One region of the Cryptosporangium japonicum genome, then DNA from elsewhere that is predicted to be linked to it. Evidence: riboswitches for the same ligand, from Rfam matches in the RefSeq annotation. Region 1 holds a riboswitch; the other holds the start of a gene.
The links. Region 1 has a riboswitch for ZMP and ZTP ahead of ABD437_RS15785 (serine hydroxymethyltransferase). Riboswitches for the same ligand answer to the same signal wherever they lie in the genome.
Positions count from the first base shown of each region.

Region 2: it holds a riboswitch for ZMP and ZTP, as region 1 does, so the genes downstream of both, ABD437_RS20985 (bifunctional 5,10-methylenetetrahydrofolate dehydrogenase/5,10-methenyltetrahydrofolate cyclohydrolase) here and ABD437_RS15785 (serine hydroxymethyltransferase) in region 1, are expected to answer to the same signal.

Region 1 covers NZ_BAAAGX010000012.1:61,596-71,695, forward strand. The annotation lists gene ABD437_RS15770 (hypothetical protein) at 1-441, opposite strand, end outside; gene ABD437_RS15775 (trypsin-like peptidase domain-containing protein) at 472-1,572, opposite strand; gene ABD437_RS15780 (ribonuclease D) at 1,891-3,159, shown strand; gene ABD437_RS15785 (serine hydroxymethyltransferase) at 3,208-4,464, opposite strand; ZMP/ZTP riboswitch at 4,489-4,583, opposite strand; gene ABD437_RS15790 (thiolase family protein) at 4,721-5,923, shown strand; gene ABD437_RS15795 (3-hydroxyacyl-CoA dehydrogenase NAD-binding domain-containing protein) at 5,920-8,013, shown strand; gene ABD437_RS15800 (Uma2 family endonuclease) at 8,091-8,822, shown strand; gene ABD437_RS15805 (Uma2 family endonuclease) at 8,919-9,488, shown strand; gene ABD437_RS15810 (ABC transporter ATP-binding protein) at 9,689-10,100, shown strand, end outside.
Region 2 covers NZ_BAAAGX010000016.1:282,229-292,328, reverse strand. The annotation lists gene ABD437_RS21025 (TetR/AcrR family transcriptional regulator) at 1-34, opposite strand, end outside; gene ABD437_RS21020 (alpha-amylase family protein) at 81-1,295, shown strand; gene ABD437_RS21015 (hypothetical protein) at 1,310-1,525, shown strand; gene ABD437_RS21010 (DUF4352 domain-containing protein) at 1,571-2,434, opposite strand; gene ABD437_RS21005 (hypothetical protein) at 2,490-2,963, opposite strand; gene ABD437_RS21000 (response regulator transcription factor) at 3,141-3,776, opposite strand; gene ABD437_RS20995 (sensor histidine kinase) at 3,776-5,680, opposite strand; gene ABD437_RS20990 (hypothetical protein) at 5,814-6,353, shown strand; ZMP/ZTP riboswitch at 6,353-6,436, shown strand; gene ABD437_RS20985 (bifunctional 5,10-methylenetetrahydrofolate dehydrogenase/5,10-methenyltetrahydrofolate cyclohydrolase) at 6,453-7,310, shown strand; gene ABD437_RS20980 (STAS domain-containing protein) at 7,307-7,666, opposite strand; gene ABD437_RS20975 (ATP-binding protein) at 7,812-8,180, shown strand; gene ABD437_RS20970 (GAF and ANTAR domain-containing protein) at 8,199-8,912, shown strand; gene ABD437_RS20965 (chemotaxis protein CheB) at 8,898-10,100, opposite strand, start outside.

The sequences.
Region 1 (10,100 bases):
CGGACGTCCGACCGCCGACGGGCCCACCTCGGCCGCACCGGGTAACGGCGCGGTGGGGTAACCGCCGGTCGGGATCGGCCCGGTGGCGTAGGCCGGGCCGTAGCCGGCGGACGCCGGCCGCCCGTAATTGGGCACCCCGGGGTGCGGCGGTGCCGACGGAGGTGGGGGTGCCGACACCGGCGCGGGTGCGTGGCCGGGCACTGCGGTCGGCGGCGCGGACGTGGGCGGAACCGGCTGGGGGGCGAGCCCCGGCACCGAGTACTCGGCCCCCGACACCGGCGCGGCGTACTCGTCAGGGGTGCCGGACGTCGCCGGGAACGGGCTCGCGGCGGGCTGGGCCCACGGGTCGGCCGCCGGCGGTGGCGTGGCGCGCGGGTCGGTCGGGTAGGGGGAACCTGGTTGGTAGGGGCCGTTCTGGTTGCCGTAGCCCGGGTCGGACACGGGTGCCTCCAGGGTCGTTCAGGTGGCGGTTCAGCAGGAGAGGAGGCCCTTGCAGGCCTCGCCGATGGGGATGGCGAGGCCGAGCCCGTCGGCTCCCTCGGCGATGATCTTGGCTTGCGCGATGCCGACGACCTCGCCCTCGGCGTTGATCACCGGCCCGCCGGAGTTGCCGGGGTTGATCGCGGCGTCGAACTGGATGACCCGCGTCGCCAGGCCCTCGACGTCGTCGCGGATCGCGCTGACCACGCCGGTGGTGACGGTGTCGGTCAGACCGAGCGGCGCACCGACGACGATCACCGGGTCACCCGGCTCCACCTCCTCCTCGGACGGCTTGAGCGGGGTGAACTTCGCCTTCGTCTTCAGGACGGCCAGGTCGCGGTTCTTGTCGGTCTGCTCGATCGTGACCGGGTAGGTCTCCGAGTCGCGGGTGATCGTCGCGTTCTTCCCGCCGGAGGAGACCAGCGAGTCGACGACGTGGTAGTTCGTGATCAGCAGCGTGCCGCCGCCGGGGGCGGTGGCGAACGCGAACGCGGTGCCGGTGGCCTGACCGGCGCGCACGCTGAACACCGACGGCAGCACCTTCTTGGCGACCGCGGTGGAGTTGAGCGTGCCCTCGGTGCGTTCCTCGAGGGACTGCACCCGCTTGGTGAGGTTCGACGCGTCCTCGCGGTCCTTGGCCGACGCGGTCTCGGCCTTGGTCTGCGCCGCCTGGGCGTCGTCCAGGTCCCCGGAGAGGTTCACCAGGAAAACGCCCTGCACGATGACGACGATCAGCAGCACGATCGCGAGCACCAGCCCGATCAGGCCGAACGGCCGCGGGCCCCGGTCGGCACGCGCCGGGGGTAACCCGCCGCCGGGCGGCCCGGACCCGAACGGCGCCGCGCTGGTCGGACCACCCGAGCCGGGAAAACCGCTGCCGGGGAACCCGGAGCCGGGGGCCGGCGTGCCGGGGTGCGGGTAGCCGGTGCCGTACGGGGGCGCCGAGGCCGGCGGGGCGGACTCCGGCGCGGTGGTGCCGAACGCGCCGTACCCGTTGGTCGGCGGGGCGAAGGAGCTGGTGGGGTGGGCGAACGCTTCGGTCGGGCGGCTCGGCGCCGGGCCCGTGGTCTGGCTCGGCGTCGGCGGGGGCACCGGCGAGCCGCTGTACTGGGAGGGTTGCGGCCAGCCACTGACCGGCGGCCGCGGGCCCGGTAACGGGCCGGTCGGTGCACCGTGCGTTGCGGGCGCAGCGGACGTGTCGTCCCCGCGGTCTGACATCGTGAGCTGCCCTTCTCCACCGGCTTACCAGACCTCACCGTACTGATCGGCGTCGACCGGGTCGACACGTCACAGGGGTTCTGACGTGCATCCGACGCCGGTCGGACCCCCGCTCGGGGGTCCATCGAGCGTGCCGACACCCACCGCGACCGACCGTCTCGCTACGGTGAAGGCGTGAACGACGCGGCGAACATGGGTGCAGACCACACGGAGCAGCCGACGTTGCGCCCGACGACCGGGTCGGTCGACGAACCTCCCGCTCCGGTGCCGCTGCTGGTTCCGCGTGACGGCACGCCGGAGCCGGTCGACACCGCCGACGCGCTCGCCGAGGCGGCAGCGCGCCTGGCCGCGGCGAGCGGGCCGGTCGCGGTCGACGCCGAGCGCGCCTCCGGCTACCGCTACGGCCAGCGCGCCTACCTGGTGCAGCTGCGGCGCGGCGGGGAGACGGCCGGCCACACGGTGCTGATCGACCCGCTCCCGTTCGACGACCTGGCGGTGGTCGACGCCGCGATCGTCGACACCGAGTGGGTGCTGCACGCCGCCTCGCAGGACCTGCCCTGCCTCGCGGAGCTGGGGCTGCGTCCGCGCAAGCTCTTCGACACCGAGCTCGCCGGGCGGCTGGCCGGGTTCGAGCGGGTGGGTCTCGGGGCGATGACCGAGCGGGTGCTGGGCCGCACGCTGGAGAAGGGCCACTCCGCGGCGGACTGGAGCACGCGTCCGCTGCCGGTCGAGTGGCTGACCTACGCGGCGCTCGACGTCGAACTGCTGGTGGAGCTGCGTAACGCGCTCGCCGAGGAGCTGGAGCGTCAGGGCAAGCAGGCGTGGGCCGAGGAGGAGTTCGCCGCGCTGGTGGCGAGCAAGCCGCCGGCACCGAGGGCCGAGCCGTGGCGGCGGACGTCCGGGATCCACCGGGTGCGTACCGCCCGGGGGCTGGCGCGGGTGCGTGCGCTCTGGGAGGCCCGGGACGAGATCGCCCGCCGCCGCGACCTGGCGCCGGGGCGGGTGCTGCCGGATTCGGCGATCGTGGCCGCCGCGCAGGCCGACCCCGCGGACGAACGGGCGCTGCTCTCGCTGCCGGTGTACTCGGGGCGGGCGACGCGACGGCTGGCCGGGACGTGGCTGGGGGCGCTGGCGTCGGCACGGGCGCTGGCGCAGGACGAGCTGCCGACGACCGCGACCGGCGGGGACGGACCACCGCCGGCCCACCGCTGGGCCGACCGCGACCCGGCGGCGGCGACCCGCCTCACCCGGGCGAAAGCGGTGGTCAGCGGCCTGTCGACCGAGCACAACGTGCCGGCCGAGAATCTGATCTCGCCCGACACCGTCCGCCGGCTCTGCTGGTCACCGCCCGACCCGGTCGACCTCGACGGCGTCGAGCAGGCCCTCCGCACCCTGGGCGCCCGCGAGTGGCAGATAGCCCTGGTAGGCCCGGGCCTCCTCGAGGCGCTGGCCACCGCGTAGCGGTCCCGTTCGGGCGGGTTCCGACCCGCCCGAACGGGACCACTCGGGTCAGGCGGGAACCGGGAACGACGCCAGGAGGGCGCGGACCTCGGCGGCGATCGCGTCGAGGGCGGAGTCGTCGCCCTCGGCGGCTACGGCGCGGTCGATGAAGTCCGCGATCAGCGGCATCTCCGCGACCCCGAGCCCGCGCGTGGTGACCGCCGCGGTGCCGATCCGGATGCCGGACGGGTCGAACGGCTTGCGCGGGTCGAACGGCACCGTGTTGTAGTTCAGCTCGATGCCGGCCCGGTCGAGCGCCTTCGCGGCCGGCTTGCCGCCGATGCCCTTGGGCGACAGGTCGGCCAGGATCAGGTGGTTGTCGGTGCCGCCGGACACCAGGTCGAAGCCGCGCTCGGCCAGTGCGTCGGCGAGCGCCTTGGCGTTGGCCACGATCTGGTGCGCGTACGCCGAGAACTCCGGCGTCGCCGCCTCCTTCAGCGCGACCGCGATCGCCGCCGTGGTGTGGTTGTGCGGCCCGCCCTGCAGGCCCGGGAACACGGCCTTGTCCAGCGGCTTCGCCCACTCGTCGGTGGACATGAGCATCGCGCCGCGCGGACCGCGAAGGGTCTTGTGCGTGGTCGTCGAGATGATGTCGGCGTGGCCGACCGGCGACGGGTGCGCGCCGCCGGCGATGAGCCCGGCGATGTGCGCGACGTCGGCCGCGAGCACCGCACCGACCTCCTTCGCGATCGCGGCGAAGCCGGCGAAGTCGATGGTGCGCGGCACCGCGGTGCCGCCGCAGAAGATGAGCTTGGGGCGCTCCTTCAGCGCGAGGTCACGCACCTCGTCCAGGTCGACCCGGCCGGTCTCCTTGCGGACCCCGTAGTGCACGGCGTTGAACCACTTGCCGGTGGCCGACACGTTCCAGCCGTGGGTGAGGTGGCCGCCGCTCGGCAGGCCCATGCCCAGCACGGTCTCGCCCGGCTTGAGCACCGCGAGGTAGATCGCGAGGTTCGCCGGTGAGCCGGAGTACGGCTGCACGTTGACGTGCTCGGCGCCGAAGACGGCCTTCGCGCGGGCGATCGCCAGCTCCTCGAGCGGATCGACCTGCTGCTGGCCCTCGTAGTACCGCTTGCCGGCGTAGCCCTCGGAGTACTTGTTCGTGAACACCGACCCGGTGGCCTCGAGCACGGCCGCCGACACGTAGTTCTCCGACGCGATCAGCCGGATCGTGTCCTGCTGGCGCTGGGCCTCGGCCTCGACGAGCCGGGCGACGTCCGGGTCCTCCGCGGCGAGATGCGGGGTGGGCGGTTGGTTGAGCGTCATCGAAAAGCTCCCTGATGTCGTCAGCCCCGCCACCCAGGCGCACGGTGTTTTCGTACGGGATCCATGTCGCTTCCCGGTGGTTGCTTCCACCTTTGACTGCGCCAGTCGCGACGCCTCCACCCTAGCGGCGAGGGGACGAGCACCCGACGCCGTGTTACATGGGCGGTGTGCCGCGTCACACGTTTTGAGTGCGTTACCGGCCGGTGTTACCGGCGAGTAGCATTCGTGGCAGATACTTCCAATCCGTGGAGGACCTGTGTCCCGTCAGAGCCGTGACGTGGTCTTCGTCGACGGCGTCCGCACCCCGTTCGGCAAGGCCGGGCCGAAGGGGATCTACGCCGAGACGCGCGCCGACGACCTCGTGATCCGCACCATCCGCGAGTTGCTCCGCCGTAACCCGTCGCTGCCGCCGGAGCGCATCGACGAGGTGGCCATCGCGGCCACCACCCAGACCGGTGACCAGGGCCTCACGATCGGCCGCACCGCCGCGCTGCTGGCCGGGCTGCCGAAGTCGGTACCCGGCTTCGCGGTCGACCGCATGTGCGCCGGCGCGATGACCGCGGCCACCAGCGTCGCCGGCGGCATCGCGTTCGGCGCGTACGACGTCGCGATCGCCGGTGGTGTCGAGCACATGGGCCGGCACCCGATGGGCGAGGGCGTCGACCCGAACCCGCGGTTCATCTCCGAGCGCATCGTGGACACCTCCGCGCTGGTCATGGGCCAGACCGCGGAGAACCTGCACGACCGCTTCCCGCACCTGACCCGGGAGCGGGCGGACGCGTTCGCGCTCGGCAGCCAGCAGAAGTACGCGAAGGCGCTCGCCAACGGCAAGATCCAGCAGGATCTGGTGACGGTCGCCACCCGCGGCGCGGAGAAGGGCTGGGGCCTGGCCACGGCCGACGAGCCGCCGCGCCCGGAGACCACGCTGGAGGGCCTGGCCGGGCTCAAGACCCCGTTCCGCCCGCACGGCCGGATCACCGCGGGCAACGCGGCCGGCCTGAACGACGGCGCGACCGCGAGCATCCTGGCCGCCGAGGACGTGGCCGTTTCCCTGGGGCTGCCGATCGGTGCCCGCCTGGTGTCGTTCGCGTACGTCGGTGTCGAGCCCGAGGTGATGGGCATCGGCCCGGTGCCGGCCACCGAGAAGGCCCTCGCGAAGGCCGGCCTGAGCATCGACGACATCGGCCTGTTCGAGCTCAACGAGGCGTTCGCGGTGCAGGTGCTCGCGCTGCTCGACCACTTCGGCATCGCCGACGACGACGAGCGCGTCAACCCGTGGGGCGGCGCGATCGCGATCGGGCACCCGCTGGCGTCCTCCGGCGTCCGGCTCTTCACCCAGCTCTCGCGGCACTTCGCGGAGCGTCCGGACGTGCGTTACGGCCTCACCGCGATGTGCATCGGCATCGGCATGGGCGGGGCGGTCATCTGGGAGAACCCGAACTGGGAGGGCACCAAGTGACGACGCCGGATTTTGCTGACGAGGTCGTGACCAACGCCTTCGTCCGGTACCTGAGCGTGCCCGGCCTGGACGGCGAGATCGCGCTGATCACGCTGGACAACGGCAAGGACCACACGCGTCCGTCGACGTTCGGCCCGGGCGGGCTGGCCTCGCTGAACACCGCTCTGGACGAGATCGAGGCGCGGTCGCCGGGCGTGAAGGCGATCGCCGTCACCGGCAAGCCGTTCGTCTTCGCGGTCGGCGCGGACCTGTCGGGCGTCGGACGGATCACCGACCGCTCGCAGGGCCTGGCCATCGCCCGGCTCGGGCACGCGGCGTTCGCCCGGCTCCGCAACGCGTCGGTGCCGACGTTCGCGTTCGTGAACGGCGCCGCGATGGGTGGCGGCATCGAGATCGGCCTGCACTGCGACTACCGCACGGTCTCCTCCGGCGCGGCCGCGCTGGCGCTGCCCGAGGTGTTCCTCGGCCTGGTACCGGGCTGGGGCGGCACCTGGCTGCTGCCGAACCTGATCGGCGCCGGCAACGCGGTGACGGTGATCGTCGAGAACGCGCTCAACCAGAACAAGATGCTCAAGCCCAAGCAGTACCTGGAGCTGGGCATCGGCGACGCGCTGTTCGAGCCGGCCGACTTCCTGGAGCGGTCGATCGAATGGGCGGCCGGGGTGCTCCGCGGCGACGTCGTGGTCGAACGCCCGGCGGTGGACCGCGGCCAGGCCTGGGACGACGCCGTCGCCTGGGGCCGCGCGGTCGCGGACGGCAAGGTCCACGGCGCCTCCCCCGCGCCCTACCGCGCGCTCGACCTGATCGCCGCGGCCAAGACGTCGACGTTCGAGGACGGCACCGCCGCCGAGGACGAGGCGCTCGCCGACCTGATCATGGGCGACGAGCTGCGCGCCGGCCTGTACTCGTTCGACCTGGTGCAGAAGCGGGCCAAGCGGCCGGTGGGCGTGCCGGACCGTTCGCTGGCCCGTCCCGTGACCAAGGTCGGGGTCGTCGGCGCCGGCCTGATGGCCGGTCAGCTCGCGCTGCTGTTCGCGCGCAAGCTCGAGGTGCCGGTCGTGCTGACCGACCTCGACCAGGAACGCCTGGACAAGGGCGTCGCCTACGTGCACGGCGAGATCGACAAGCTGCTGACGCGCAAGCGGGTCTCCCCGGACAAGGCCAACCGGCTCAAGGCGCTGGTGACCGGCTCGCTGACCAAGGACGCGTTCGCCGACGCCGACTTCGTCATCGAGGCCGTGTTCGAGGAGATCGGCGTCAAGCAGCAGGTGTTCGCCGACGTCGAGGCCGTGGTGTCGCCCTCGTGCGTGCTCGCGACGAACACGTCGTCACTCTCGGTCACCGAGATGGCGTCGACGCTGCAGCATCCGGAGCGGGTCGTCGGGTTCCACTTCTTCAACCCGGTCGCGGTGCTGCCCCTGCTCGAGATCGTGCGCGCCGAGCAGACCGACGACGCGTCGCTGGCCACCGCGTTCGCGGTCGGCAAGACGCTGGGCAAGTCGTGCGTGCTGGTCAAGGACGCCCCGGCGTTCGTGGTCAACCGGCTGCTGACCCGCTTCCTGGGTGAGGTCACGGCTGCGATCGACGAGGGCACCGACCTGCTCGAGGCCGACCGGGCGCTGGAGCCGCTGGGGCTGCCGATGAGCCCGCTCCTGCTGCTGCAGCTGGTGGGCCCGGCGATCGCGCTGCACGTGTCCGAGACGCTGCACTCGGCGTACCCGGAGCGGTTCTACGTGTCGGAGAACATGCGCAAGGTGGTGGAGGCGCGCAAGACCGCGTTCCTCGACTGGTCGTCGGGCGCGCCGGTCGTGGACGCCGACGTCGCGGCGCTGTACGGGCCGCGGGGTGGCGGCCCCAGCGCCGACGAGATCCGCGAGCGGGCGCTGGCGGCGCTGGCCGAGGAGATCCGGCTGATGCTCGACGAGGGCGTGGTCGCGGCCGCGCAGGACATCGACCTGTGCATGATCCTCGGCGCCGGGTGGCCGTTCCACCTCGGCGGCATCACGCCGTACCTGGACCGGGTCGGCGTCGCGGAGAAGGTGACCGGCCAGCGCTTCCTGGCCCCCGGAGTAGCCAGCCTCCCGTCCTGATCCCCGCACGTTCCGCCAGCGGCCCGGCATCCCTCGAAGGGGGCCGGGCCGCCGCCGTCAAGGGATAACCTCGATCTGTGGATAGAGACGACCCGATCGAGCCGAATCCCGAGGCGATCGTTTACCGAAAGCGGGTCCGCGAGAACCTATACCGCTCGCTATCCACAGATACGTTCCGGGATGCCGATTCCGTCGAGGAACCCGATAGCTTCGATCTCATGACAGCCACAGCAGGTTTCCAAAGCCTGAGCACCAGGCCCGGGCCGGTGGGGTGGACCGACGACATGCTCGACGAAATTCCGGAGAGCGTGCGTTACGAGATCGAGGACGGAAACCTCAGGGTGACCCCGCAGCCAATTCCCTGGCACCAGGATGCCGGATTCGTGGTCACGGCCGCCCTCCGCGAACATTGCCCCCGCGAACTGATCGCCCTCTACGAGTGCGAAATCCGCGTGAAGAATGATGACGGATTCATCGTGCAGCGCCGAATACCTGACGTGATGGTGCTTCCGCGCGCTCTTCGGGAGCGGAATGCTCCGCGGGGATGGATCAAGCCCGACGAAGTCCCGGTCGCCGCCGAGATCGTCTCGTCCGGTTCGAAAGTGGCCGACCGCATCACCAAGGTCGGAGTTTACGCCGAATGGGGAATCGGGCTCTACCTTCGCATCGAGCGTGAGCCTTCGGTCGCACTCTACGAGTACCGGTTGGATCCGGAATCCAAGACGTATCGCACTCCGGTGGAGCACACCGACGTTTTCGAGACAGAGGATCCGTACCCGATTCGAATCGACCTGGGTGCGTTGCACTGACTTAGCGTGCTTGGAGCGTCGGGCTGATGCACGCGGGACGCATAGCTATACGTGGAGGGATCACCAGCGCTCACACCAGTCCCTACGGTGACCGGCATGACAGCCGCGGTAGGACTCTACGAACCCCCGGACGGATGGTCCGACGAAGAGCTGGTGCAGGTCCCGGAGGGCGTGCACTACGAGATCGAGGACGGCCGGCTGGTCGTCTCGCCCCGGCCCACGTTCTGGCACCAGGAAGCGTGCCGCCGGCTGGCGAACGTCCTCGAAGAGCAGTGCCCGAGCCAGTACTGGCCGGTCCAGGAGGGCGAGGTCCGGATCTACGACGGCCGGGTGGTGGCCGAGCTGCGGGCTCCCGACATCCTCGTCGTTCCGCGTGAACTGACCCGGCGAGGTGCGCACCGCGGCTGGGCGCATCCGCACGAGGTCTCGCTCGCGGCCGAGGTGGTGTCGCGGCATTCCTACACGCCCGACCGCACCACCAAGGTGGCGGTGTACGCGGCCTGGGGAATTCCGCTGTATCTGCGGCTGGAGACCGAGCCCGAGGTCATTTGTTACGCCTATCGCCTCGGCGGCAACAAGACCTACGAGAAGCCCACCGAGCACCGCGATCTGTTCACGCTCGAAGAGCCGTTCCAGATCCAGATCGACCCCGCCCTCTGGCGGTAACAGTCTCCGAGCGGGAGGACCCACCGGACCGGTTTACCGGCGGGGTCGGTCCGGGATCTGTCGCTCGGTTGCCGCCCGTTGCCCGCGCGACACCCCCGCGGGCAACGGGCTTGTCGTTCCTCCGGCGGAGATTCCCAGGGACGCGGCTCAGGGGTATTCCCGATGTGCCGCCGGTGTAGGACTCCCTACAGTTACCCGCCGTGACCGTCATAACGACTCGATCCCTGGCGAAACAGTACGACGGTGGCGTACGGGCGCTTGATGACCTGTCCGTCACGATCGACTCCGCAGTGGTCTCCGGTACGGAGACGACCGGCGGTGTGGTCGGCCTCGTCGGTGCGAACGGCGCCGGGAAGTCGACGTTCCTGAAGATCGTCCTCGGGCTGCTGCCGCCCTCCAGCGGCACCATCGAGGTCCTGGGGCTCGACCCCACCGTCGACGGCGAGCTCGTGCGCGCCCGGGTCGGCTACATGCCCGAGTACGACTGCCTGCCGCCGGACATCTCCGCGGCCGAGCTGGTCACGCACTTCGGCCGGATGAGCGGGCTGCCGAAAGCGACCGCGCGGGAGCGGGCCTCCGAGACGCTCCGGCACGTCGGCCTCTACGAGGAGC
Region 2 (10,100 bases), on a different contig from region 1:
GCCGTCGGCGTGGGCGGCGGTCCGGTCGGTTCACGTTGCTACTCTAGCCGTTAGTGAGTTCGACTCAGTAAGGGAGTGGCATGGGCTGGATCGAGCACGCCGTCTGGTGGCACGTGTATCCCCTGGGGTTCTGCGGCGCCCCGATCCGGGAGGAGGATCCGGCGCCGGCGCCCCGGCTGCGCCGCCTGCTCCACTGGCTCGACTACGCAATCGAGCTCGGCACGAACGGCCTGCTCCTGGGGCCGGTGTTCACCGCGGGCACGCACGGGTACGACACCCTCGACCACTTCGCGATCGATCCGCGGCTCGGGAACGCCGACGACTTCGACGAGCTGATCGCCGCCTGCCGCGCCCGCGGCTTACGCGTCGTCCTCGACGGCGTGTTCAGCCACGTCGGGCGCTCCCACCCCGACCTGGTCCGCGCACTGCGCGAGGGCCGGGGCGCGCCGGGCGCCGGCCGCTTCGACATCGACTGGGAGCGGCGTGAACCGCGGGTCTTCGAGGGCCACGACGGGCTGGCGCGCCTGGACCACCGGAGCGAGGAGGCGCTCGACTACACCACCGCGGTGCTGACGCACTGGCTGGACCGCGGCATCGACGGCTGGCGGCTGGACGCGGCCTACTCGGTGGACCCGGCGTTCTGGCGCGAGGCGCTCGGGCGCACCCGGGAACGCCACCCCGGCGCCTGGTTCCTGGCCGAGGTGATCCACGGTGACTACGGGGCGTTCGCCAAGGCGTCCGGTGTGGACGCGGTGACCCAGTACGAGCTCTGGAAAGCGATCTGGTCCAGCCTCGCCGACCGGAACTTCTACGAGCTCGACTGGTCACTGCGACGCCACGACCGGTACGTGGGCGACGTCGGGCTGAACACGTTCGTGGGCAACCACGACGTGACCCGCATCGCGACCACGGTCGGCCCGGACGGCGCCCTCGCCGCGCTCGCGGTGCTGCTCACGGTCGGCGGGGTGCCGTCGATCTACTACGGCGACGAGCAGGGCTTCACCGGCGTCAAGGAGGAACGGCTCGGCGGCGACGACGCGGTCCGGCCGGCCTTCCCCGACGAGCCCGCGCAGCTCGCGCCGTGGGGCGAGCGCCTGCACCGCGCCCACCAGGACCTGATCGGGCTCCGGCGGCGCCACCCCTGGCTGCACTCCGCGACGACCGAGGCGCTCACGCTCACCAACACCGAGTACACCTACCGGGTCAGCGGCGGCGGCGAGCACCTCGACGTCGCCCTGGCCGGCACCGACGTGCGCATCCTCGACGCCGATGGCGGCGTTCTCTGGCACAGCTGAGCCATACTCGCCCCATGACGTGCACGGGGTGTGGTGCGCAGGAGTTCGACGAGGGCTTCCTCGAGGACGGTGGCGAGTCCTCGCGGGGCTACACCCGCTGGATCGAGGGGCCGCTCCAGCGGGGCATCTTCGGCGGGGCCAGGACGATGGGCAAACCGCGGCGCGAGGTCCGCGCGTTCCGGTGCCGCCAGTGCGGGCACCTGGAGCTGTACGCGGGCGACTACGTGTGACGCCGCGCGGCGGGCCGGCCGGTGCGCCGGCCCGTCACCGCGCGGTCAGGAGACGTTGACGACGACGCCGGAGCTCCCGAACGAGCCGTAGAGCGTGAGCTTCGTGATCTTCTGGCCCTTCGGGATGTCCCACGCGACGATCATGTCCTCGCTGCCGCCGGCCGCGACGTCGCCGAGGAACTTGCTGGTGTCGTCGGGGTTCGACGCGACAGTGGCCGTGATGTCGGCGTCGACGGTGTCGCCGCCGTCGGTCGTCGCCTGGTACTTCGACGCCGCGACCAGCGAGACCTCGCCGCTGCCGACGTTCTTCACGGTGGCCTTCATCTGGCAGTACTGGCCCTTGGGCGTGTACTTGGCGTACTGGCCGATCTCGTTGATGCCGCACTTGACCGACGTGACCGTGAACTCGGCGTCGCCGTCGCGGGCCGGCGTGTTCAGCGCGCCCTCCGGGCCGCCGGCCGGGGCGTCGCTCGCGCCGCTGTCGGGGGCGCCGCTGGTGATCGCGGGCGGGGAGAAGCTGTAGCGGTCGGCGGCCTCGTTGGCCGCGTCCTTGGCGCCGTTGTACAGGAAGAAGCCCACGACACCACAGACCAGACATAACGCGACGAAGACGCCACCGATGATCGCGGCGATCTTGCCGCCGTTCGACTTCTTCGGCGGCGGGACCTGGCCGTACGGCGGCGGGCCCGGCTGCCCGTACGCCGGCTGACCGTACGGCTGCTGCCCGTAGGCGGGCTGCCCGTACGGCGGCTGACCATAGGGCTGACCTGCGGCGGGATCGCCGTACGAGGGCGGCTGCGGAAGGTCGCCGTACGGTTGCTGCGGGCCGGGGTTGTACGGCGGCCCCGAGCCGTGCGGCGGCTGCGGGCCGCTCCCGTACGGCTGCTGCGGGTCGTTAGGGTACGTCATGAGTACGGAAGGTACCCCGGCCCGCCAGCCCCGCGCGGAGCGCGGTGGACACCGGTCAGCTCACGGCCTGGTGGAACGGGGCGGCGAGCGCGCGGTTCGCGGCCAGGGCGGCCTCGGCCCGGGCGATCCGCCGCCGGTTCGTCACCGGGTTGACGAACGGCAGCGCGCACGCGAGCACCCCCACCGCCGGCGTCAGCGCGGTGCGTGCGGTCGGCTCGTCCAGGAACGCCGCCAGGCCGGCGACGATCAGCCCGGCGCCGAGCAGGCAGAACACCCAGCGCATCGACCGCATCCGGCGTACGCCGTGCTCGTTCGCGGCGAGCACGTACAGCGCGTGCGACGCGGCGGCGCCGGCCAGCTCGGGGCGGGTGACCGCGTCACCGTGGCGCACCGCGCGGCGCACCTGCGTGCTCGACGCCCGGTCGAGGCCGTCGGTGCCTTCCGGCAGGCCCGGGCTGCGTCCCCGCAGGAACAGCACGAGCGCGACGGCGACGACGATCGGCAGCAGCAGGATCCCGAGGTCGGTCATGCCGAAGCGGTTACCCCGTGTGGACGGTTTCTTACCACGGCACCGTTTCGTTCTCGCCGCCCTCGCCGCCGTGGACCGGGCCGCCGACGTGACCCCGAGCATGTTCACGCACCACCGGTTCGCCGGTGTCGCACCCGGCTCCGTGCGACGCGAACCCCCCGTCGTACCACGACGCGCTCAGGCCCGCAGGAACGTGAGCACGGCACGCACGCGGCGGTGTTCGCGGTCGTCCGGAGCCAGGCCGAGCTTGGCGAAGATCGCCCCGATGTGCGCCTCCACCGTCTTCACCGACAGGTGCAGCTCGGCCGCGACCGCCGCGTTCGACAGGCCCTGCGCCATCAGCCCGAGCACGGACCGCTCCCGCGCGGTGAGTTCCTCGAGCGGATCCTGTTCGCGTCGACGGCGCACCAGCTGGGCCACGAGTTCGGGGTCCATCACGGTCTGGCCGCCCCCGATCCGGCGGACGTCACCGGCGAACGCCGTCAGGTCGGACACCCGGTCCTTCAACAGGTACCCCACCCCGCCGTCGAACTGCGTCATCAGCCGCAGCGCGTGGTGCACCTCGACGTACTGCGACAGGATCAGCAGCCCCACCTCGGGCGCGGTGGCCCGGATCGCGGCCGCGGCGTCGATGCCCTCGGCGGAGAAGCCCGGCGGCATCCGCAGGTCGACCACCGCCACGTCCGGGGGATCGCGGCGCACCATGGCCAGCAGCCCCGCCCCGTCGGAGGCCTGGCCGGTCACCACGAACCCGGTCTCGGCGAGGATCCGGGCGACGCCCTCACGCAGCAGGACGGAGTCGTCGGCGAGCATCACGCGCACGGGATCACCGTCGCGATCCGGGTTCCCGACGGGCCACTGTCGACCTCCAGCCGCGCGCCGAGCGTCGCCAGCCGGTCGGCCAGCCCCTCCAGCCCGCTGCCGGTGCGGAACGCGGCGCCGCCACCGCCGTCGTCGGTGACGTCGATCGCGAGCCGGTCCCCGCGCCGGGTCAGCCCGACCCGCACCACCGACGCCCCCGAGTGTTTCGCCGCGTTCGTCAGGCCCTCGCCGACGAAGAAGTACGCGGTCGCCTCGACCTCGGCGGGCAGCCGGGACGCCACGTCGAACGCGACCCGCACCGGTATCGCCGACCGGTCGGCGAGTTGTTCCACGGCCGCTCCCAGCCCGTCCTCGGTCAGCACCGCCGGGTGCAGTCCCCGGGCCAGCTCACGCAGCTGCGCGGTCGCGGCCAGCACCCGGGTCCGCGCCGACTCGGCCCGGGCGGCCAGCGCACCGTCGCCGGAGGCCTCGGCCAGCCGCACCAGGCTGCCCAGCTCGAACGCCGCGGTCACCAGGTGCTGCTGGGCGCCGTCGTGCAGGTCGCGTTCCAACCGGCGGCGGGCGGCGTCGCCGGCGGCCACCAGGCGCTGCGCGGTGCCCTGCAGCTCGAGGATCAGCCCGGCCTGGGCCGCGACCTCACCCACCAGGCGACGTTCGGCGGCCGACAGCGGGTCGGCCTTGACGACCGTGAGCGCACCCCGGAACCGCCCGTCGTGGACGATCGGCACCCCCGACACGTCGCTCAGCGCGCACACCCCGGCCGGGCGGGCGCTCTCCGGCCACGCCGACACCGCACGCAGCTCGTCGGCGGTTCCGGCCCAGAGCACGACCTCGCGGGCCCCGACCCCGTCGGCGACCGTGGCGCAGACGCCGTCGAGCGGGCGCCCGGCCGGCGTCGCCAGGTGCGTGGACAGCCGGGCCAGCGCCTCGTAGGCGGTCGCGCGGTGCCCGTACACCAGCCGGTCGGCCAGCCGCTGCACCCGGCGGCGCAGCGGTTCGAACGCCACCGCGACCACCCCGGTGGCCACCAGTGAGGCGTAGCCGGAGACCAGCTGCCCGATGCTCGTCACCAGCACCGCGTAACCCAGCGTGACGAGGCCGGCCATCACCGCGAACACGAACGCCTTGTTGAGCACCGGGTCGATGTCGTACAGCCGGTACTTGAGGATCGCCGCGCCGGCCGCGACCGCCACCAGGGGCACGGCCAGCACCCCGGCCAGCGGGCTGCCCCAGACGAGCAGGCCGGCCACCATGACCACGCCGGACCCGACCGCCGCGACGACGAACACGCGCAGCTGACGCGCCTCGTCGCCGCGGGCCCGGCGCAGCCGGACGACGACGCACACCACCCAGACCAGCTGGAACAGCAGATAACCGACGCCCCGGGCGACCTGGTAGAACGCGTCCGCCCGTCCCGGCAGGTGCAGCGGGTGCGGGGCCACCAGCCCGGTGCGGGCGTACTCCACCGGCCACAACGCCGACACGACCGACAGGACCAGGCCGACCGCGGCCAGCACGCCGACCACCGGCCGCCAGCCCGGCGAGGGCAGCCGCCCGTCCGGGAACGCCATGATCGTGACGCCGACCAGCACCAGCACCAGCGGCAGCGGCCACACCCCGAGCCAGCCGATCCACGACGCGCCCGGCAGCGGGCCGGGGTGCAGCCCGTACTCCCGCGCGGCGAACATCCAGGCGTGCGCGGCCCCGGTGGCGACGAACAGCCACCCCTCGCGGACCGCCGGCCGGCGTCGCACGACGTAGAGACCGACCGCGCCGAACGACGCCCCGATCAGACCGTTGTGCAGGTTGCCCAGGTGCGGGCCCAGCACGAACCCGGCGACGACGAGCGCGGTGACGCCCACGCCGACGATCGCCGCGCGAACGGTGCTGGTCATGGCCGCATCGTCGCAGAACTCCGGGCCCGTGCGGATCAGGGCTGGCCCTAGGACCCGCAGGGGCCGGCCCCGATGTCCCGGGCCGCCGCGGCCCCGATCGTGGAGCGCAGTCCGCCTACCGAGGGAGCGCCCCGTGACATCCACCGACCGCCTGCTGACCGGGTCCCTGCTCGTGGCCCCGCCGGTCTACCTCGCCGCCGACCTGCTCTACGCGCTCCGCGGTTGGGACGACCCGGCCGCCGGGGTGCTGCACGTGCTCGGCGCCACCGGGTACGTCCTGGTGCTGTTCCGGGCCGCCGCCACCCGGCGGGGCGCGTTCGCAGTCGCGTTGCTCGTGGTCGGGGTGCTCGGCGCGGCCGGGAACATCGGGTACGGGTTCAACACGCTGCACGTCGCGCTGGGTGACACCGACCTCAACGACGCCGGTGGCGCCGCGACGCTGATCAAGGTGCTGGGTCTCTGCTTCCCGCTCAGCCTCCTGCTGATCGCGGTGGGCCTGCGCCGCGAGCGCGCGTGGGTCGCGGCCGGCCTGGCCGTCGCCGCGGTCGGCTGGCCGGTCGCGCACATCGCGAACGTCGGCTGGCTCGCCGTCGTGGTGAACGTGGTGCTGGTCGCGTCGTTCGGGGCGCTGGCCACGGCCCGCGCCGCGCTCACCCCGGCCCCGGTATCCTGACCGGTAGACGCGACTGGCGGCACTGGGATGGTCGGAACCATCGGGGAGCCTCGGCGCGGGAGTCGACCGCCTGGGCTTCCGCTCTGAAGAGGAGCGTCGATGTCCGCCCGACTCCTGCCCGGCGGCCCGGTGGCCGCCTCCGTTCTCGCCGATGTCGCCCGGCGGGCCGACGCGCTGCGCGCCCGGGGCGTGCGGCCCGGCCTGGCGACGGTCCTGGTCGGTGACGACGAGGCCAGCGCCGGTTACATCCGCATCAAGCAGAAGCAGGCCGCCGACCTGGGCTTCGACTCGCCGCACCGGCACCTGCCCGCTGACGCCGGCCAGGACGACCTGCTCGAGGTCATCACCGGCTTCAACGCCGACGAGAGCGTGCACGGCGTGCTCGTGCAGTACCCGATCCCCGGCCACCTCGACTACGACGCCGCCCTGCAGGCCCTCGACCCCGACAAGGACGTCGACGGCATGCACCCGGTGAACATGGGGCGGCTCGCGGTGGGCCTGCCCGGGCCGTTGCCGTGCACCCCGGCCGGCATCGAGGCGCTGCTCGCGCACTACGAGATCCCGGTCGCCGGGCGCGAGGTCGTCATCCTCGGGCGGGGCGCGACGCTCGGCCGGCCGCTGGCCATGCTGCTCGCGCAGAAGCGGCCGACCGCGAACGCCGCGGTCACCGTCGTGCACACCGGTGTCGGGGACTGGGAGCGCTACACCCGGCGCGCGGAGATCCTGATCGCCGCGGCGGGCGTGCCGGGCATCGTCCGGCCCGAGCACGTCCGCCCGGGTGCGGTCGTGATCGGCGCCGGGGTGCGCTACGCCGGCCGGCGGCTCCTGCCCGACGTCGACGAGGCGTGCGAGCAGGTGGCGTCGGCCATCACGCCGCGGGTCGGCGGCGTCGGACCGACGACCGTCGCGATGCTGTTCCGCAACGCGGTGGCGGCGGCCGAACGGGCCACCCGCTAGCGCTCCAGCGCCGAGCGGGAGGCGTCCGGCAGCGAGCTGGTCAGGCCGGTCGCGGACAGGATGCGGCGCAGCGGACCGGAGGGGTTGGTCACCGCGAGGCCGTATCCGGCGTCGGTGAGCGTGGCCTGCGCGCGCAGCAGCGTCGCCAGGCCCCGCGCGTCGATGAACCGCAACGCGGTGCAGTCGAGCACGACCGGGCCGCCGGGCCGCGGCAGCAGCGAGTCGATCGCTCCGAGCAGCAGCGGCCCGGTCTGGAGGTCGAGTTCGCCGGACAACTCCACGCGGACGCCGGTCTGGTACCGGTGCACGGTGACGGTGAGTGGGGTGTCGGGGTCGGCAAAGTACGAATCGGTCACGGAGACCTCCGGTCAGGGTGCCGTGGCGGCGCGCGTGCATGACCGGGCTCTGGGCCGAACCCAGTCTGGAGTCTAACCCCGGTTCGAGGGTTCCGCCCGGTGGGCGCGGGTACCGCTTTTCTTCCCGAGGCCCGAGGAGTCTCACATGCCGGACACCGCCCATCTGCGGCTGTACCTGCGTCCCACTCCGGCCGCGGCCCCGGAGGCGCGCCGGATGCTGGCGGCGGCCTGCGCGGCCTGGTCGATCGAGGACGTGGGCGCGGCGGCGGCCGTGGTGGTCACCGAGCTGGTCGACAACGCCGTGCGGCACGCGGGCACGGACCTGATCGTGACGATGACCTACCGGGGTGCCTACCTGCACCTCTCGGTGACCGACGGGTCGGCCGCCCCGTCGACGATCCCGGTCGGCCGCGGAGCAAGCGGCCTGCGGCTGGTCGACATTTTCGCCAGCGGCTGGGGCGTTTTGCCGGTGCCGGACGGGAAATCCGTGTGGGCGACGCTCGCCACGCACTGACCGATGTGGAGGTGCCCGATGATCGAGCCGATCGCGGCCGGTGGCCGGGTCGTGCCCTCCGCCGAGCTCACCGACCTCCTCGTCGCGATGCCCGACGTCGAGGTGCTGCTGCGGGACGCGGCCGTGCGGGCGGCGAGCGCGTTGGCGCCGGGCGTCTCCTGCGGCATCACGATCCTGCGCGACGGCCCCCCGGTCACGGCGGCGGCGAGCGACGAGCTCGGTCCGGCCGTCGACGAGCAGCAGTACGAGATGGACGAGGGACCGTGCCTCGACGCCGCGCGTCACCACGAACCGGTCGACGTGCCGGTGTTCGAGGAGGAGGGCCGCTGGCCGCGGTTCCGGTCGCGGGCGCTGGCCGCCGGCGTCCGCAGCTCGTACTCGCTGCCGTTGGTCGTCGACGACCGGTCGGTCGGTGCGGCGAACTTCTACGGTGACCGGCCCGCGCGGTTCGGCGCGACCGAGCGGGCCTACGCGGGCGCGTACACCGCCGAGGTCGGGAAGGTTCTCCGGGTCGCGCTGCGCCACGTCGAGCAGGTCGAGCTCATCGGCCAGCTCCGCGAGGCGCTGACCTCGCGCGCCACGATCGACCAGGCGATCGGCATCCTGATCGCCCGTCAGCGGATCAGCCCCGAAGAGGCGTTCGCGTTGCTGCGCCGCGCCTCGCAGAACAGCAACCTGAAGCTGCGCGACGTGGCGGCCGCCCTCGTGCGCTCGGCGTCACGGGGCCACTGACCGGTTCCCGGTGATCTCGACGCAGAACTGGGACACGGTCCCGTCCCCGAGGTCGCGGCCGGCCACCAGCATCCGGCGCCGCGCCCCGTCCGCGTCCAGGTACTCCCTCTCGGACGGTCCGATCCGGCCGGTGGCCGACGGCCGGGCCCAGGGCCGGTCGCCGCTCCCGGCGCACCCCGGTGGGGCCAGCCGCTCCCAGGACAGCGCCCGCTCCTCGACGTCCGCGCGGGTGTAGCCGGTCATCCGCAGGAACTCGTCGTTCGCGTCGAGCAGCGTGCCGGTGGACACGTCGTAGCACGCGGAGCCGATCACCCCGGCCTCCAGCACCTGACGCAGCCGCTCGTCGGCGGCCCGGCGCACCCGGGACAGGTCGAGCTGCGCGCTCACCCGCGCCACCAGCTCCCGCGCCGAGAACGGCTTGACGACGTAGTCGTCGGCGCCCGCGAGCAGCCCGTCGATCGCGGCCCGCTCACCGGCCCTGGCCGTCACCAGCACGACCGGGAGCGACTCCAGCGCCGGGTGGCCGCGGACCGCGCGCAGCAGCGCGAACCCGTCGGCGCCGGACGTCGTGACGTCGGTGATCACCAGGTCGGGCGGCTCCTTCTCGGCCGCGCGCAGCGCCTCGTCCCCGTTGCGTGCGGCCACCACCGTCCAGGCCTCGCCCAGCAGCCGGCGCAGGTACCCGCGCATGTCCGGGTCGTCGTCGACGACCAGGATGCGTGCCCCGGGCGCCCGGCGGGCCGGTGGATCACCGGGACCGGCCGGGAAGTCGTCCCCCGGATCGAGCGCGGACCCGCCGTCCCAGCCCTCGGCCTCGGCCGCCATCGTCGCGGCCACCCGCCGCTGACCGGACGGAGCCCGCTCGGGGTCACCGGCCCGGGCCCGGGTGCCGCGGGGCACCCAGACGGTGACCGTGGTGCCGGCGTCCGGTTCGCTCGTGGCCCGCACCCGGCCGCCGTGCGCACGGACCAGCTCGTGCACCAGCGCGAGGCCGATCCCGGCGCCGTCGGACGTGCGGCCGTGGGCGCCCCGGACCCGGTGGAAGCGCTGGAAGAGCCGGGGGAGTTCCGCAGACGGGATACCGACGCCGGTGTCCGCGACGACGAGCTCGGCGTGCTGCGGCAACCCGCGCAGCGTCACCGTGACCGAGCCGTTCCAGGTGTATTTGAGCGCGTTGGACAGCAGGTT